3 regions of the Pectobacterium hainanensis genome follow, and region 2 is predicted to be linked to each of the others. Evidence: predicted binding sites of a transcription regulator. Region 2 holds the regulator's gene; each other region holds the start of a gene.
What was found. Region 2 encodes sigma-54, which starts transcription at its own class of promoters, with help from an activator protein. Its sites were predicted from a motif close to GTTGGCACANNTTTCGCTNT; they were not measured.
Positions count from the first base shown of each region.

Region 1: the regulator sigma-54 is predicted to act here: its motif matches at 1,600-1,619, upstream of glnA (glutamate--ammonia ligase).
Region 3: the regulator sigma-54 is predicted to act here: its motif matches at 2,940-2,959, upstream of glnK (P-II family nitrogen regulator).

Region 1 covers NZ_JBJYIN010000010.1:11,118-16,034, reverse strand. Annotated here, with positions in the region: gene typA (ribosome-dependent GTPase TypA) at 1-1,327, opposite strand, end outside; gene glnA (glutamate--ammonia ligase) at 1,697-3,106, shown strand; gene glnL (nitrogen regulation protein NR(II)) at 3,295-4,344, shown strand; gene glnG (nitrogen regulation protein NR(I)) at 4,353-4,917, shown strand, end outside.
Region 2 covers NZ_JBJYIN010000009.1:51,045-55,961, forward strand. Annotated here, with positions in the region: gene ptsN (PTS IIA-like nitrogen regulatory protein PtsN) at 35-508, opposite strand; gene hpf (ribosome hibernation promoting factor) at 612-899, opposite strand; gene rpoN (RNA polymerase factor sigma-54) at 923-2,356, opposite strand; gene lptB (LPS export ABC transporter ATP-binding protein) at 2,418-3,143, opposite strand; gene lptA (lipopolysaccharide ABC transporter substrate-binding protein LptA) at 3,147-3,719, opposite strand; gene lptC (LPS export ABC transporter periplasmic protein LptC) at 3,700-4,266, opposite strand; gene kdsC (3-deoxy-manno-octulosonate-8-phosphatase KdsC) at 4,263-4,829, opposite strand; gene kdsD (arabinose-5-phosphate isomerase KdsD) at 4,913-4,917, opposite strand, start outside.
Region 3 covers NZ_JBJYIN010000001.1:407,488-412,404, reverse strand. Annotated here, with positions in the region: gene ACKPVM_RS02045 (SmdA family multidrug ABC transporter permease/ATP-binding protein) at 1-924, shown strand, start outside; gene ACKPVM_RS02040 (SmdB family multidrug efflux ABC transporter permease/ATP-binding protein) at 917-2,704, shown strand; gene glnK (P-II family nitrogen regulator) at 3,063-3,401, shown strand; gene amtB (ammonium transporter AmtB) at 3,438-4,724, shown strand; gene tesB (acyl-CoA thioesterase II) at 4,829-4,917, opposite strand, start outside.

The sequences.
Region 1 (4,917 bases), on a different contig from region 2:
TCAGGTAATCCAAACGGATACGCCCTTTTCCATCAGGGATCATGTCCTTAACATCACCCTTGCGCTCACCCATGGCCTGCATGACTGCGCCCTGATGTTGTTCTTCAATATCCAGGGTCACGTTTTCGAATGGCTCTTGCATACGGCCATCGATTTTACGGTTGATAACTTTAGGACGGGAAACCGCCAGTTCGAAACCTTCACGACGCATATTTTCAATCAGCACGGACAGGTGAAGTTCACCACGGCCTGACACGCGAAATGCATCCGCATCTTCGGTTTCTTCAACACGCAACGCAACGTTATGTACCAACTCTTTATTCAGACGTTCCAGAATCTGACGAGAGGTCACATATTTACCTTCTTTACCACAGAACGGAGAGGTGTTGACGTTGAAGTACATCGTGACCGTTGGTTCATCAACAGACAATGCAGGCAAAGCTTCAACCGCGGTCACATCACAAACGGTATCGGAGATATTGAGCTCTCCCAGACCCGTGATCGCGATGATATCGCCAGCTTCAGCAACGGGTGCTTCAATGCGCTCCAGCCCCATATGGGTCAGAACTTTACCCACTCGACCATTGCGGGTTTTACCTTCGCTATCGATGATAGTGATCGGCTGATTCGGTTTCACACGACCACGTTTGATACGGCCCACCCCAATAACACCAACATAGTTGTTATAGTCTAACTGGGAGATTTGCATCTGGAATGGCGCTTCAAGTTCTACTTTCGGAGCCGAAACATGATCGACGATAGCCTGATACAACGGAGTCATATCTTCCGCCATATCATTGTGATCGTTACCGGCAATCCCCATCAATGCGGAGGCATAAATGATCGGGAAATCCAGTTGTTCATCCGTCGCATCCAGATTAACAAACAGATCGAATACCTGATCAACAACCCAGTCAGGGCGAGCGCCGGGGCGGTCAACCTTGTTGATCACCACAATTGGCTTCAGACCATTGGCAAACGCTTTTTTAGTCACGAAACGGGTCTGCGGCATCGGACCATCCATTGCGTCAACGACTAACAGCACCGAGTCAACCATCGACATAACACGTTCAACCTCGCCGCCAAAATCGGCGTGTCCCGGGGTATCCACGATGTTAATGCGATAGTCTTTCCAATTAATGGCAGTATTTTTGGCGAGGATGGTAATTCCACGCTCTCTCTCCAAATCGTTGGAGTCCATTACACGTTCGGTTGCTTCAGTACGTTCTCCGAAAGTTCCGGATTGTTGCAACAACTTATCAACCAGGGTCGTTTTCCCATGGTCAACGTGCGCAATAATGGCGATGTTACGCAAATTTTCGATCACAGCTTTGCCTCAGGCATTTTAGAAATAGCGCGCTATTGTACACGTATTAATCGAGGGACTAAACAAGATCACAAGCATCTATGATAAACAACCCATTGCTGCCTGCTTTGTGATCCCTTTCACGGTGCAAAAACGCGACAAGTGTGAAGCAATGCACCAAATAAGTGCATAACTTCACCCAATAAGCACCATTTTGGTGCTATAAACTATAATGGTGCAGTCGTATTCAGGCAGAAAGCCCCGACGTGCAGCACATTACACATATTTAAAAAGTTGGCACACTTTTAGCTTTAGTCTACGCACGGTAACAACATCAATCCACAATGATATTCGTTCCACGACGAAAAACGACAATCGGGAGAACCAAGTATGTCCGCAGAACATGTTTTGACGATGCTGAATGAACATGAAGTGAAGTTTGTTGATTTGCGCTTCACCGATACCAAAGGCAAAGAACAACACATCACGATTCCGGCTCATCAAGTTAATGCTGACTTTTTTGAAGAAGGTAAAATGTTTGATGGTTCCTCGATTGGCGGCTGGAAAGGCATTAACGAATCCGACATGGTTCTGATGCCGGATACCAGCACGGCAGTTATCGACCCATTCTTTGAAGAGTCAACGCTAATCATTCGTTGCGATATTTTAGAACCAGGCACGATGCAAGGTTATGATCGCGATCCACGTTCTATTTCTAAACGTGCTGAAGATTTCCTGCGCGCCTCCGGCATTGCCGATACCGTCCTGTTCGGGCCAGAGCCAGAATTCTTCCTGTTCGATGATATCCGTTTCGGCAGCAGCATCTCTGGTTCTCACGTTGCCATTGATGATATCGAAGGTGCTTGGAACTCCAGCACGAAATACGAAGGCGGTAACAAGGGCCACCGCCCTGGCGTGAAAGGCGGCTACTTCCCTGTACCTCCGGTCGATTCCTCTCAGGACATGCGTTCAACGATGTGTCTGACCATGGAAGAAATGGGTTTAGTGGTCGAAGCGCATCACCATGAAGTTGCTACCGCAGGTCAGAACGAAGTGGCAACCCGCTTCAATACCATGACCAAAAAAGCGGACGAAATTCAGATTTACAAATATGTCGTGCACAACGTTGCTCATGCATTTGGCAAAACGGCGACCTTCATGCCAAAACCTATGTTTGGTGACAACGGCTCTGGCATGCACTGCCATATGTCTTTAGCTAAAAATGGAACCAACCTGTTCGCTGGTGACAAATACGGCGGCCTGTCTGAAACAGCGTTGTATTACATCGGCGGGGTGATTAAACATGCTAAAGCCATCAACGCCCTCGCTAACCCAACCACCAACTCTTACAAGCGTCTGGTTCCAGGGTATGAAGCACCGGTTATGTTGGCTTACTCGGCTCGCAACCGTTCTGCATCTATCCGTATTCCGGTTGTTGCCAGTGCGAAAGCGCGTCGTATCGAGGTTCGCTTCCCGGATCCGGCAGCTAACCCTTACCTGTGTTTCGCTGCATTGTTAATGGCTGGTCTGGATGGCGTGATCAACAAAATTCATCCTGGCGATGCAATGGATAAGAACCTGTACGATCTGCCGCCGGAAGAAGCCAAAGAAATTCCACAGGTGGCTGGTTCGCTGGAAGAAGCGCTGAATGCATTGGATGCGGATCGTGAATTCCTGACCCGTGGCGGTGTATTCACTGATGATACCATTGATGCTTACATCGAACTGCGTAAATCAGAGAATGACCGTGTTCGCATGACGCCACACCCGGTTGAGTTCGAACTGTACTACAGTGTGTAATGATATCTGCTTCGATAAGGTTAGGTGTGCTGATACCCAACCTTGATCGATGATTAACAGAATGCTAAGACGTTTTTGGTTTTGTTTTTGTTGCCGTGGAAACTTTTCAGCCCATCTTATGATGGGCTTTTTTCTCCACGGGTGTTGAAGTTACTACTGTGCGCTCATAGAGTGCGGGAGTCTGCGTTATGGCAACAGGCACGCTGCCCGATGCTGGGCAGATCCTCAATTCTTTAATAAACAGCATATTATTGCTGGATAACCATCTGGCGATTCATTACTCCAATCCAGCAGCACAACAATTATTGGCACAAAGCTCACGTAAATTATCAGGTACGCCTTTACCTGACCTGCTGGGATATTTTTCTCTGAATATAGACTTAATGCGCGAAAGTCTGGATTCAGGGCAAGGTTTTACAGACAACGAAGTGACCATCGTCGTCGATGGTAAAGCGCATATTATGTCTCTCACGGCACAACGCGTGCAGGATGACTTTATTCTGCTGGAAATGGCGCCAATGGATAACCAACGCCGCCTCAGCCAGGAACAGCTTCAACAAGCTCAACAACAGGCAGCCCGGGATTTAGTCAGGGGATTAGCACACGAGATAAAAAACCCACTGGGTGGATTACGAGGGGCAGCACAACTGCTTTCCAAAGCACTCCCCGACCCGGCACTAACCGAATATACCAAAGTGATCATTGAGCAGGCGGACCGCTTGCGTAATTTGGTCGATCGTCTACTCGGCCCGCAGCAGCCCGGTCTACACGTTACACAGAGCATTCATCAGGTTGCCGAACGTGTTTGTCAGCTCGTGTCGCTGGAAAAACCAGATAATGTGACGCTGGTGAAAGATTATGATCCCAGCCTGCCAGAGTTGATCCACGACCCCGATCAGGTTGAGCAAGTGCTACTAAATATTACCCGTAATGCGCTACAGGCTCTGGGTCAGGAAGGCGGCACGATTACGATACGTACCCGCACTGCGTTCCAACTCACATTGCACGGCGTGCGTTATCGTCTTGCTGCACGTATTGATATTGAGGATGACGGCCCAGGCGTACCGGCCCAACTACAGGATACGTTGTTTTATCCGATGGTCAGTGGTCGGGAAGGGGGAACTGGATTAGGGTTGTCTATCGCGCGCAGTCTGATTGATCAACATTCCGGTAAAATTGAATTTAACAGTTGGCCAGGACATACCGAATTTTCGGTTTACCTGCCCATTCGCCAGTGAGGTTCACAATGCAACGAGGGATAGTCTGGATTGTCGACGACGATAGCTCCATCCGTTGGGTGCTCGAACGTGCGCTCACTGGTGCGGGCCTAACCTGTGCTACATTTGATAACGGAAACCAGGCGCTGCATGCATTGGCGACACAAACGCCCGATGTATTGCTGTCCGACATTCGCATGCCCGGTATGGATGGGCTGGCATTGCTACAGCAAATAAAGCAGCGCCATCCGATGCTACCCGTCATCATCATGACCGCGCATTCCGATTTAGATGCCGCCGTCAGCGCTTATCAACAAGGCGCTTTTGATTATCTACCTAAACCGTTTGATATTGATGAAGCGGTCGCGCTGGTAGAGAGAGCGATCAGCCATTATCTCGAGCAACAACAGCCGGTTCGTAATCAGCCGATCAGCGGCCCAACAACGGATATCATCGGTGAAGCGCCTGCCATGCAGGACGTATTTCGCATCATTGGGCGCTTATCGCGTTCATCGATCAGCGTACTGATTAATGGTGAATCCGGCACCGGTAAAGAGTTGGTTGCCCATGCGCTGCATCGGCATAGCCCACGCG
Region 2 (4,917 bases):
GCTGTGATTCCCGACCTCTATGCTTACCACAGGGTTAACCCGCTTCCGTCATAATCTGATACAACTCTTCATCGCTTTGCGCTGCACGTAGACGCCGACAAACGGTTTTATCTGCCAGCCGTTTGGCAATAAGCGACAGCGTATGTAAGTGCGTTTTACATTGTTCTGCTGGAACCAGCAAGGCAAAAAGCAAATCAACCGCTTGATTGTCAATGGCATCGAAAGCGATTGGCTGTTCTAGCTGGATAAATACACCGATTGCCTCCAGCGCGTTATCGTCCTCCAGCTTACCGTGGGGGATAGCAATACCGTTGCCAATGCCTGTGCTGCCCATCCGTTCGCGGGTAAGAATGGCATCAAAAATAATCTGTGAAGGGAGATTTAGCTGTTTGGCAGCCAGTTCACTGATAATCTCCAGCGCCCTTTTTTTACTTTGGCAATGGACGGTACTTCGGGTGCACTCTGGACGTAACACGGTGCTGAGTTGCAAATCAGGAACATTGTTCATTTTATATTCACTTAACGACACTTTCACTTCCGGTAAGCCCAGCCCGTAGTAAGATCTATGGGCTGGGGCAGTTCTTTCGCTACGCGATGGAGCAAAAGAAAAATTAGTGCTGTTTTAGCTTATCCTTATGCTTATTGAGCTGGCGGGCCAGTTTATCGATCAGCAAATCGATCGCGGCGTACATATCTTCCGCTTCTGATGTGGCATGCAACTCTCCACCGTTGACGTGGAGAGTGGCGTCAGCGATTTGCTGCACTTTCTCCACTTTCAGTACCACATTGACCTGATTGATACGGTCAAAATATTGCTCTAACTTGGCAAACTTGGTATTGACGAAATCGCGTAAAGGCTCGGTAATTTCGATGTGATGTCCGGTGATGTTGAGCTGCATAGTGTCTTCCTTCTCTGTTGAGATCAAACCAACTGTTTACGTTGGTTTGATGGTGGGATAGATAAAGACTCTCGGTATTTTGCCACGGTACGCCGTGCCACAATGATGCCTTGTTCCGCGAGCAATGTTGTTAATTTGCTGTCGCTTAAAGGCTTGGCGGGGTTTTCTGCGGCGACTAATTTCTTGACCAATGCTCGAATAGCCGTTGACGAAGCTTCACCTCCGCTATCGGTATTAACATGGCTGGAAAAGAAATATTTTAGTTCAAAAATGCCGCGTGGGCTGTGCAGAAACTTTTGTGTTGTCACCCGGGAGATGGTGGATTCATGCATATCCACGACCTGAGCGATATCTGCCAGCACCATCGGTTTCATGAATTCTTCACCCTGTTCGAAAAAGTCCTGCTGCTGTTCGACAATACAGCGGGTGACTTTGAGCAGGGTGTCATTACGGCTCTCCAGGCTTTTGATTAGCCAGCGCGCTTCCTGCAAATGGCTGCGGATAAACTGACCATCGCTATCGCTGCGGACACTGCTGCCCAACGCAGCATATTGCTGATTAATTTGCAGCCTAGGGACGCTATCCGTATTTAATTCAACCACCCAATGTCCCTGATGCTTGCGAACCAGTACATCAGGGATAACATATTCGGACTCACCCGTGTTGATAGATTGGCCGGGGCGGGGATCGAGGGATTGAATCAGCGTCAGCGCTTCTTTCAGCACCTCTTCTTTCAGGCGCGTTGAGCGAATCAGGCTGCGGAAATCATGGTTTGCCAGCAGATCAAGGTATTCGCTGACGATGAGCGTTGCTTCAGTGAGCCGGGGCGTGTCTGAGGAGAACTGGGATAGCTGTACCAGCAGGCAATCTCGTAGGTCGCGGGCGGCGACGCCCACAGGGTCGAAGCGTTGTACTCGTTTAAGTACGGCTTCCACCTCATCGAGGGTGACGTTTTCATCACCGATACTATCCAGAATATCTTCCAACGGCACGGTGAGATAGCCGGTATTGTCCACCGCATCGACGATGGATGTCGCAATGGCGGTATCCGTCTCTGAAAACGGCGTCAACTCCACTTGCCACATCAAGTAGTCCTGAAGGGTTTGTGTCGTTTCCCCCTGATAAATGGGCAATTCCTCATCGCGATAATCTGTGCCGGTGCCGGATGGCGTACCTGCGGAATAGATTTCATCCCAGGTGGCATCCAGTGGTAATTCTTCCGGCATCTCTTTTTGCTCTAACGCTTCACCCGTATCCAGCGAATCGCTGTCGGCGGTATCGAATGCTTCTATTTCTTCGTGATTGTCCGTTTGTTCCAGCAACGGGTTGCTTTCCAGCGCCAATTGAATTTCTTGTTGCAGTTCAAGCGTGGACAGTTGCAACAGGCGGATTGCCTGCTGTAGCTGTGGCGTCATGGCCAGTTGCTGGCTAAGCCTGAGTTGCAAACCTTGCTTCATAAGTGGTGCTAACGTCCCTATATTGGTTCAATGATGAGAATGAATTGAAAACACTACACTATCAGAGTCGGAAGCCTTCGCCCAGATAGACGCGTTTTACCTGCTCATCGGCGAGTATTTCGGTCGGAGAACCATGGGCAATCAATTGTCCCTGACTCACGATGTAGGCGCGTTCACAAACATCTAATGTTTCGCGCACGTTATGGTCGGTAATTAATACGCCGAGTCCGCTGTCTCGCAGATGCTCAATGATCTTTTTGATGTCAATCACTGAGATGGGGTCAACACCGGCAAAGGGTTCATCCAGCAGGATGAATTTAGGGTTCGCTGCTAGTGCTCGTGCGATTTCCACCCGACGCCGCTCACCACCGGAGAGTGATTGTCCCAGACTATCGCGTAAGTGAATAATATGGAATTCTTCCATTAGTTCATTTGCACGGTCTTCCTGCTGTTCAGGGGTGAGATCTTTACGGATCTGCAAAACGGCCATCAGGTTGTCATAAACGCTTAATCGACGGAATATTGACGCTTCTTGCGGTAGATAACCAATACCGCGCAAGGCGCGATCGTGCAAAGGCAGTAGGCTGATGTCCTCGTCATCAATCACAATTCGTCCGTCATCACGCTGAACGATGCCTACGACCATGTAAAACGTGGTGGTCTTACCGGCCCCGTTCGGCCCTAGCAGGCCGACAATCTCGCCTGAATTAACGGTGAGACTCACGTTTTCCACGACCTTGCGGCCTTTATACGCCTTGGCCAGATTTTCTGCGATTAATGTTGCCATAAGTTATTCAGTGACTCGTGGTTGCGGTTTCTGAGAGGTGGTCGTCGTGTTCTTGTTCCCTTTTTCCTGAAGTTGGGAAGGAACCAATACCGTCGTAACACGTTTACCTTTATCGCTGAAGGCTTCCATCTGTTGTTGTTTCACCAGATAAGTGATGCGGTCGCCTTTTACATTACTGTCCATCTGTTCCAAATAAGCATTGCCCGTCAGAACCAGAAGGTCGCTGGCGAGCTCATAACGTACTTTTTGGGCTCGGCCTTTTACCGGCTTGCCGTTATCCTGCATTTGGTAGAACGTCACGGGATTACCGTAACCTTCTACGACCTCTTTACCCTGTGCGCCTTGAGGACGAATAACGACGACTTTGTCAGCCTTGACTTCAATAGTGCCCTGTTTGACCACGACATTACCGGTAAACGTCACGGTGTTGCTTTGCATGTCCAGCGATTGCTGCGCGGAGTCAATGTGAATCGGCTGGTTACTATCTCCGGTAACGGCCAGCGCAGAAACGCTGATGGCTAACAGCGAGCTGGCGATCAGGGTATTTTGCATCAGATTATTGGTTTTGGATTTCATAAGAGGTTTTTACCTTTTCGATCAACTCGGCTGTCTTGTTGCGTAGATTGCCACGCATTTTCATCCCGTTGGAAGTAAAGCTGGCACCGTATAGGGTCACTTCATCATCGGAAGAGACGTCCTGAGTCACCAGATTTACCTGGGCATTGTTTGTTTTTATTCTCTCCAACTGTGAGTCATTTGTCAGGCTATTGACCTCAACATGACCATACAGATAGAGCATTTTGTCTTTTGTCAGCTTGGCGCGATCCGCGCGTACTGACCAGGTTGCCGTACCTTGCTCGTTAAATAATGTCGCCACTGGCGTCGTAAACCAGCTCAGTTGCTCATCATTAAAATATTCTGCCTTATCCGAAATCAGACGGTAACTCAGCTTTCCGGTGGGGCTATAAACCAGCGTGGTGGTTTTCTCGCTGGTATATACCGGTACGGCCGGGTCCGGAGTATCAATGGGTGCCGTCGTTTCGTTATCCGCTATATTCCAGCCAATCAGAATGAGCGCCAGCAATGCTAGCAACGCGGTCAACCAACGTCTGGTTTTACTCATATTGACAACCCTTTGGCATGCTCCAGCTTATCCTGTGAGAACAGAATTAAATCGCAAAGTTCACGTACGGCACCGCGTCCACCCGCGATACGCGTAACGTAATCGGCACGCGGTAATAACAGAGGGTGCGCGTCGGCTACGGCAACGCTCAAACCGACTTGTGCCATCACCGGCCAATCGATCAGGTCATCACCGATATAAGCAACCTGATTGGCGGGGACAGACAGTTTATCCAACAGATCGTTGAAGGCCAAAACCTTATCGGATTGACCCTGATAAAGATGGGTAATGCCTAATGTTTTACACCGATCCTGCAAGAGCTTGGCCGATCGTCCGGTAATGATCGCAACCTCGATACCGGATGTCAGTAGACAACGAATGCCATAGCCGTCGCGTACATTAAACGCTTTCAACTCTTCACCGTGATTACCCATATAAATCAGGCCATCAGACATGACGCCGTCAACATCACAGATTAACAGGCGAATTTCACGGGCTTTATCCAGTACCTGTTGATCGACAGGTCCATAACAGGTATCGGTTTGTGCCCCGACTTCACTCATTGGCGTTTATCCTTGCTTCACAGTTTTTGCTTCACTCGTGTCGGTTTTTTTCGACACGTTAACGTGTCGTTTGCCACGGCGTCTTACA
Region 3 (4,917 bases), on a different contig from region 2:
TATCTCGGGCTGATGATTTGGCCAATGCTAGCGCTGGCGTGGATGTTCAATATTGTTGAGCGCGGTAGCGCAGCATACAGCCGTATTCGGCAGCTTTTGTCTGAAGAACTAGTGGTCTCGGAAGGTTCCTCGGCGTTACCTGACGGGGGGGGTACGCTACGCGTTGATATTGATGGATTTCACTACCCAGAAAGTTCACGCAATGTATTAGAGCGTGTGTGTTTTACGTTGGAGCCCGGCAACGTTTTGGGGCTTTGTGGTCCTACGGGATCGGGAAAAAGTACGTTATTAGCGTTGATTTTGCGGCATTTTGATGTTCAGTCGGGAAGCATTGACTACCATGGCCTACCGTTATCTGACATTCGATTGGATGCGCTGCGCCATCGTTTTGCCGTCGTCGGGCAAACGCCTTTCCTGTTTTCTGATACGGTAGCAAGCAACATCGCGCTAGGACGACCCGACGCCACTCAGCAGCAAATTGAGCAGGCTGCGCGGCTTGCCAGTGTTCATGAAGATATCCTGCGTCTCCCGCAGGGATATCACACGGAAGTGGGAGAGCGGGGCGTGATGTTATCAGGAGGGCAAAAACAGCGGATCGCTATTGCCCGAGCCTTATTGCTGGAGTCGGAAATTTTAGTGTTAGACGATGCGCTATCGGCTGTTGATGGTCGGACAGAACATCAGATTTTGCAAAACCTGAAACAATGGAGTTCGCAGCGTACTTTGATTATCAGTGCGCATCGTCTTTCAGCCTTGGTAGACGCGAATGAAATTTTGGTGTTGCAACAAGGTCATATCGTTCAACGTGGCGAACACCGCGAGCTGATTGGCTATGCTGGCTGGTATCGTGATATGCACCGTTATCAACAGTTGGAAGCGGCTTTGGATGACGCACCGCAGGCTGAGGGAGTGAAGGATGAGTAAGCCTAAGCAGCTTTGGCCAACCTTAAAACGATTGCTGGCCTATGGTTCGCCGTGGCGAAAGCCGCTGGGATTCGGTGTTGTGATGCTTTGGATCGCTGCGGCGGCAGAGGTATCTGGCCCGATATTGGTGAGTTATTTCATTGATCATCTGGTGGCAAAAGGGGAGTTTCCATTCGCTATCGCGACGGGTTTAGCGGTGGCATATATTGGGTTGCAGGTTTTGGCTGCGGCCTTGCACTATTTTCAGGCGCTATTATTCAACCGGGTTGCCGTTGGTGTCGTACAACAGTTGCGGACTGATGTCATGGATGCCGCTTTACGCCAGCCACTGAGTACGTTTGATACCCAGCCCGTAGGGCAATTGATTTCCCGTGTAACGAATGACACTGAAGTAGTGAAAGATCTGTATGTTACGGTTGTCTCAACGGTATTACGCAGTGCTGCCCTGATTGGTGCGATGTTGGTCGCCATGTTTAGTCTCGATTGGCGTATGGCGTTGGTTGCTTTGGCTATTTTCCCAGCAGTGATCGTCGTGATGGTGATTTATCAGCGATACAGTACGCCAATTGTGCGTCGCGTACGGGGCTATCTGGCGGATATTAATGATGGTTTTAATGAAGTCATTACTGGCATGGGCGTCATCCAACAATTCCGTCAGCAGGCTCGTTTTGGTGAGAAACTGGGGGCTGCCAGTCACGAACACTATCTGGCACGTATGCAAACATTGCGTCTCGATGGTTTTCTATTGCGCCCGTTGCTGAGCTTGTTTTCTGCCATGGTGCTATGCGGCTTGTTATTGCAATTTGGTTTCAGTGCAGTGGGCTCTGTTGGGGCCGGGGTGTTGTATGCCTTTATCAATTATCTTGGTCGCTTGAATGAACCATTAATCGAGTTGACGACCCAGCAATCTATGTTGCAACAGGCTGTCGTCGCTGGTGAGCGTATTTTTGAACTGATGGATGGCAAAAAGCAGCGCTACGGCAATGATCGGTGCGCATTGTCAGGAGGACGTGTTGAGATTGACAACGTTTCTTTCTCTTATGGCGCAGATCAAAAACGGGTTTTACAAAATATTTCTCTGGTTATTCCTGAACAAGGCTTTGTTGCACTGGTGGGGCATACCGGTAGTGGCAAAAGCACATTGGCAAATTTGTTGATGGGGTATTATCCGCTCGATGAAGGTGAAATCCGTTTGGATGGACGCCCATTACCCACCCTGTCACATCAGGTGTTGTGCAATAATGTGGCGATGGTGCAGCAAGATCCGGTTGTACTGGCTGAATCCATGTATACCAATGTAACACTAGGACGCGATATCAGCGAAGACGAAGTTTGGCGAGTGTTGGATATCGTTCAACTGTCTGATTTGGTGCATTCGTTTCCAGAAGGATTGCATACCCGTATTGGAGAACAGGGAAATAATCTGTCTACCGGGCAGAAGCAGCTCTTGGCCATTGCGCGTGTATTGGTTCAAACCCCTAAGGTGCTTATCCTCGATGAAGCCACCGCGAATATCGATTCGGGGACTGAACAAGCGGTGCAAAAAGCACTGAGTGTTATTCGTGAACAAACGACGCTGATTGTCATTGCTCACCGTCTATCGACCATTGTTGATGCAGATACGATTATGGTGCTTCATCGCGGGCAGACGGTTGAGCAGGGGACGCATGGGCAATTACTTCGCCAGCAGGGGCGGTATTATCAAATGTATCAGCTTCAATTGGCTGGAGAAGAATTAGCGGTGTCTGAGAGTAATGAACAGACGTTGCCCGTTTCATAAGCTTTCAATGCACCCGAACATGTGAGGCCAAACCATGGCCTCCGCATGACATCGCACCATCACTAGGCATATCCATTCTATTTTTCGTCTACATGCACTGAAATTTAGCGTCACGCACTAATTGGGTGCAATTTGATTGTCGCTATTTTGCATTTTCTCCTTTTAACGCTGTGTTTTCTCTCTCCTGACAGACGTGAGCCACGTTATTCCACCAATCTGGGCCAAAGAAATCATTTATGGCACACCCTTTGCTTTAACCATGATGTACAGAGCAATTCGAGATGATCGTCATCCGAAATAAACGTGATTCGAAGCGTGGCGGGCGTAAGTCTGAACTTAATGGTTAGGGGGAAGATGAATGAAACTGGTTACTGTGGTGATAAAACCATTCAAGCTGGAGGACGTGCGCGAGGCATTGTCTGCTGTCGGCATCCAGGGACTCACCGTCACCGAGGTGAAAGGGTTTGGCCGTCAGAAAGGGCATGCTGAGCTGTATCGTGGCGCAGAGTATAGCGTCAATTTTTTACCGAAGGTAAAAATTGATATCGCTATCGCTGATGATCAATTAGACGAAGTCATTGATGTTATCAGCAAAGCGGCTTATACCGGAAAAATTGGTGACGGAAAGATTTTTGTCGCTGAATTACAAAGGGTTATCCGTATTCGTACGGGTGAAACTGACGAAGCCGCACTTTAACACCTGACTTAGATTCGTAAATAGGGATGGATGAAAATGAAAAAACTTGTCTCCTCATTAGGTCTTGGTGTCGCTGCTTTACTCCCATCCTGGGCGATGGCTGCCGCTCCAACGATCGATAAAGCGGATAACGCTTTTATTATGATTTGTACCGCGCTGGTACTTTTTATGACTATACCCGGTATCGCACTGTTTTATGGTGGTTTGATCCGCTCAAAGAACGTGCTTTCCATGATGACTCAGGTAGCGGTCACCTTTGCGATGGTGTGCATTCTGTGGGTGATATATGGCTATAGTCTGGCCTTCAGCGAAGGTAACGCGTTTTTTGGTGGGTTTGCCAGCTTTATGCTGAAAGGCATTGGCATTGAGTCGATTTCAGGCACGTTCTATCAATTTGTGCACGTGGCTTATCAGGCGTCTTTTGCCTGCATTACCGTTGCGTTGATTGTTGGGGCGATCGCTGAGCGTATCCGCTTCTCTGCCGTCTTGATTTTCGTTGCACTGTGGCTGACGTTCTCCTATTTGCCGATGACCCATATGGTATGGGGTGGTGGTTATTTAGCTGCCGATGGTGCATTGGATTTTGCCGGTGGTACGGTTGTGCATATCAACGCTGCTGTTGCTGGTTTGGTTGGGGCGTACCTGTTAGGGAAACGTGCCGGTTTTGGTAAAGAAGCATTTAAACCGCATAACTTGCCGATGGTCTTTATCGGTACCGCTATTCTGTATATCGGCTGGTTTGGTTTTAACGCTGGCTCTGCTGGTGCCGCTAACGGTATCGCGGCTCTGGCCTTCCTGAACACTGTGGTTGCGACAGCGGCGGCTATCCTGGCTTGGGTTGCGGGTGAATGGATGGCGCGTGGCAAGCCTTCCCTGCTGGGGGCGTGTTCAGGCTGTATCGCTGGTCTGGTTGCGATTACGCCTGCGGCGGGTACGGTTGGTGTTGGTGGGGCAATGGTCATTGGTTTAGCGGGTGGTTTTGCTGGCCTGTGGGGTGTTACCGTCCTGAAGAGATGGCTACGTGTTGATGACCCATGTGATGTGTTTGGTGTTCACGGCGTGTGCGGTATCGTCGGTTGTATCCTGACGGGGGTCTTTACCTCTGCATCTCTCGGCGGTGTTGGATATGCTGAAGGCGTAACCATGGCACATCAGGTTTGGGTACAACTGTTCAGTGTTATCGTCTGCTTCGTCTGGTCGGGTGCGGCTGCTTTTATCGCCTTCAAGGTCGCCGATATGGTTGTTGGCCTGCGAGTACCGGAAGAACAAGAGCGTGAAGGGCTGGACGTTAACAGCCATGGCGAGAATGCTTACAACCAGTAAGCCATGATGGTTCGTTTTACTGGGTAAACACTGAAACAGGGCACGAGAATAATTTCGTGCCCTGTTTCGTTATCGCAATCTGTGCGTTTTTCTTTGATGAGATGCTAATTTTTTAGCGTATGTCGACGCATCACACCTTCCTGTACGCTGGATGCGACTAAAACGCCTTCACGACTATAAAACTGTCCACGGA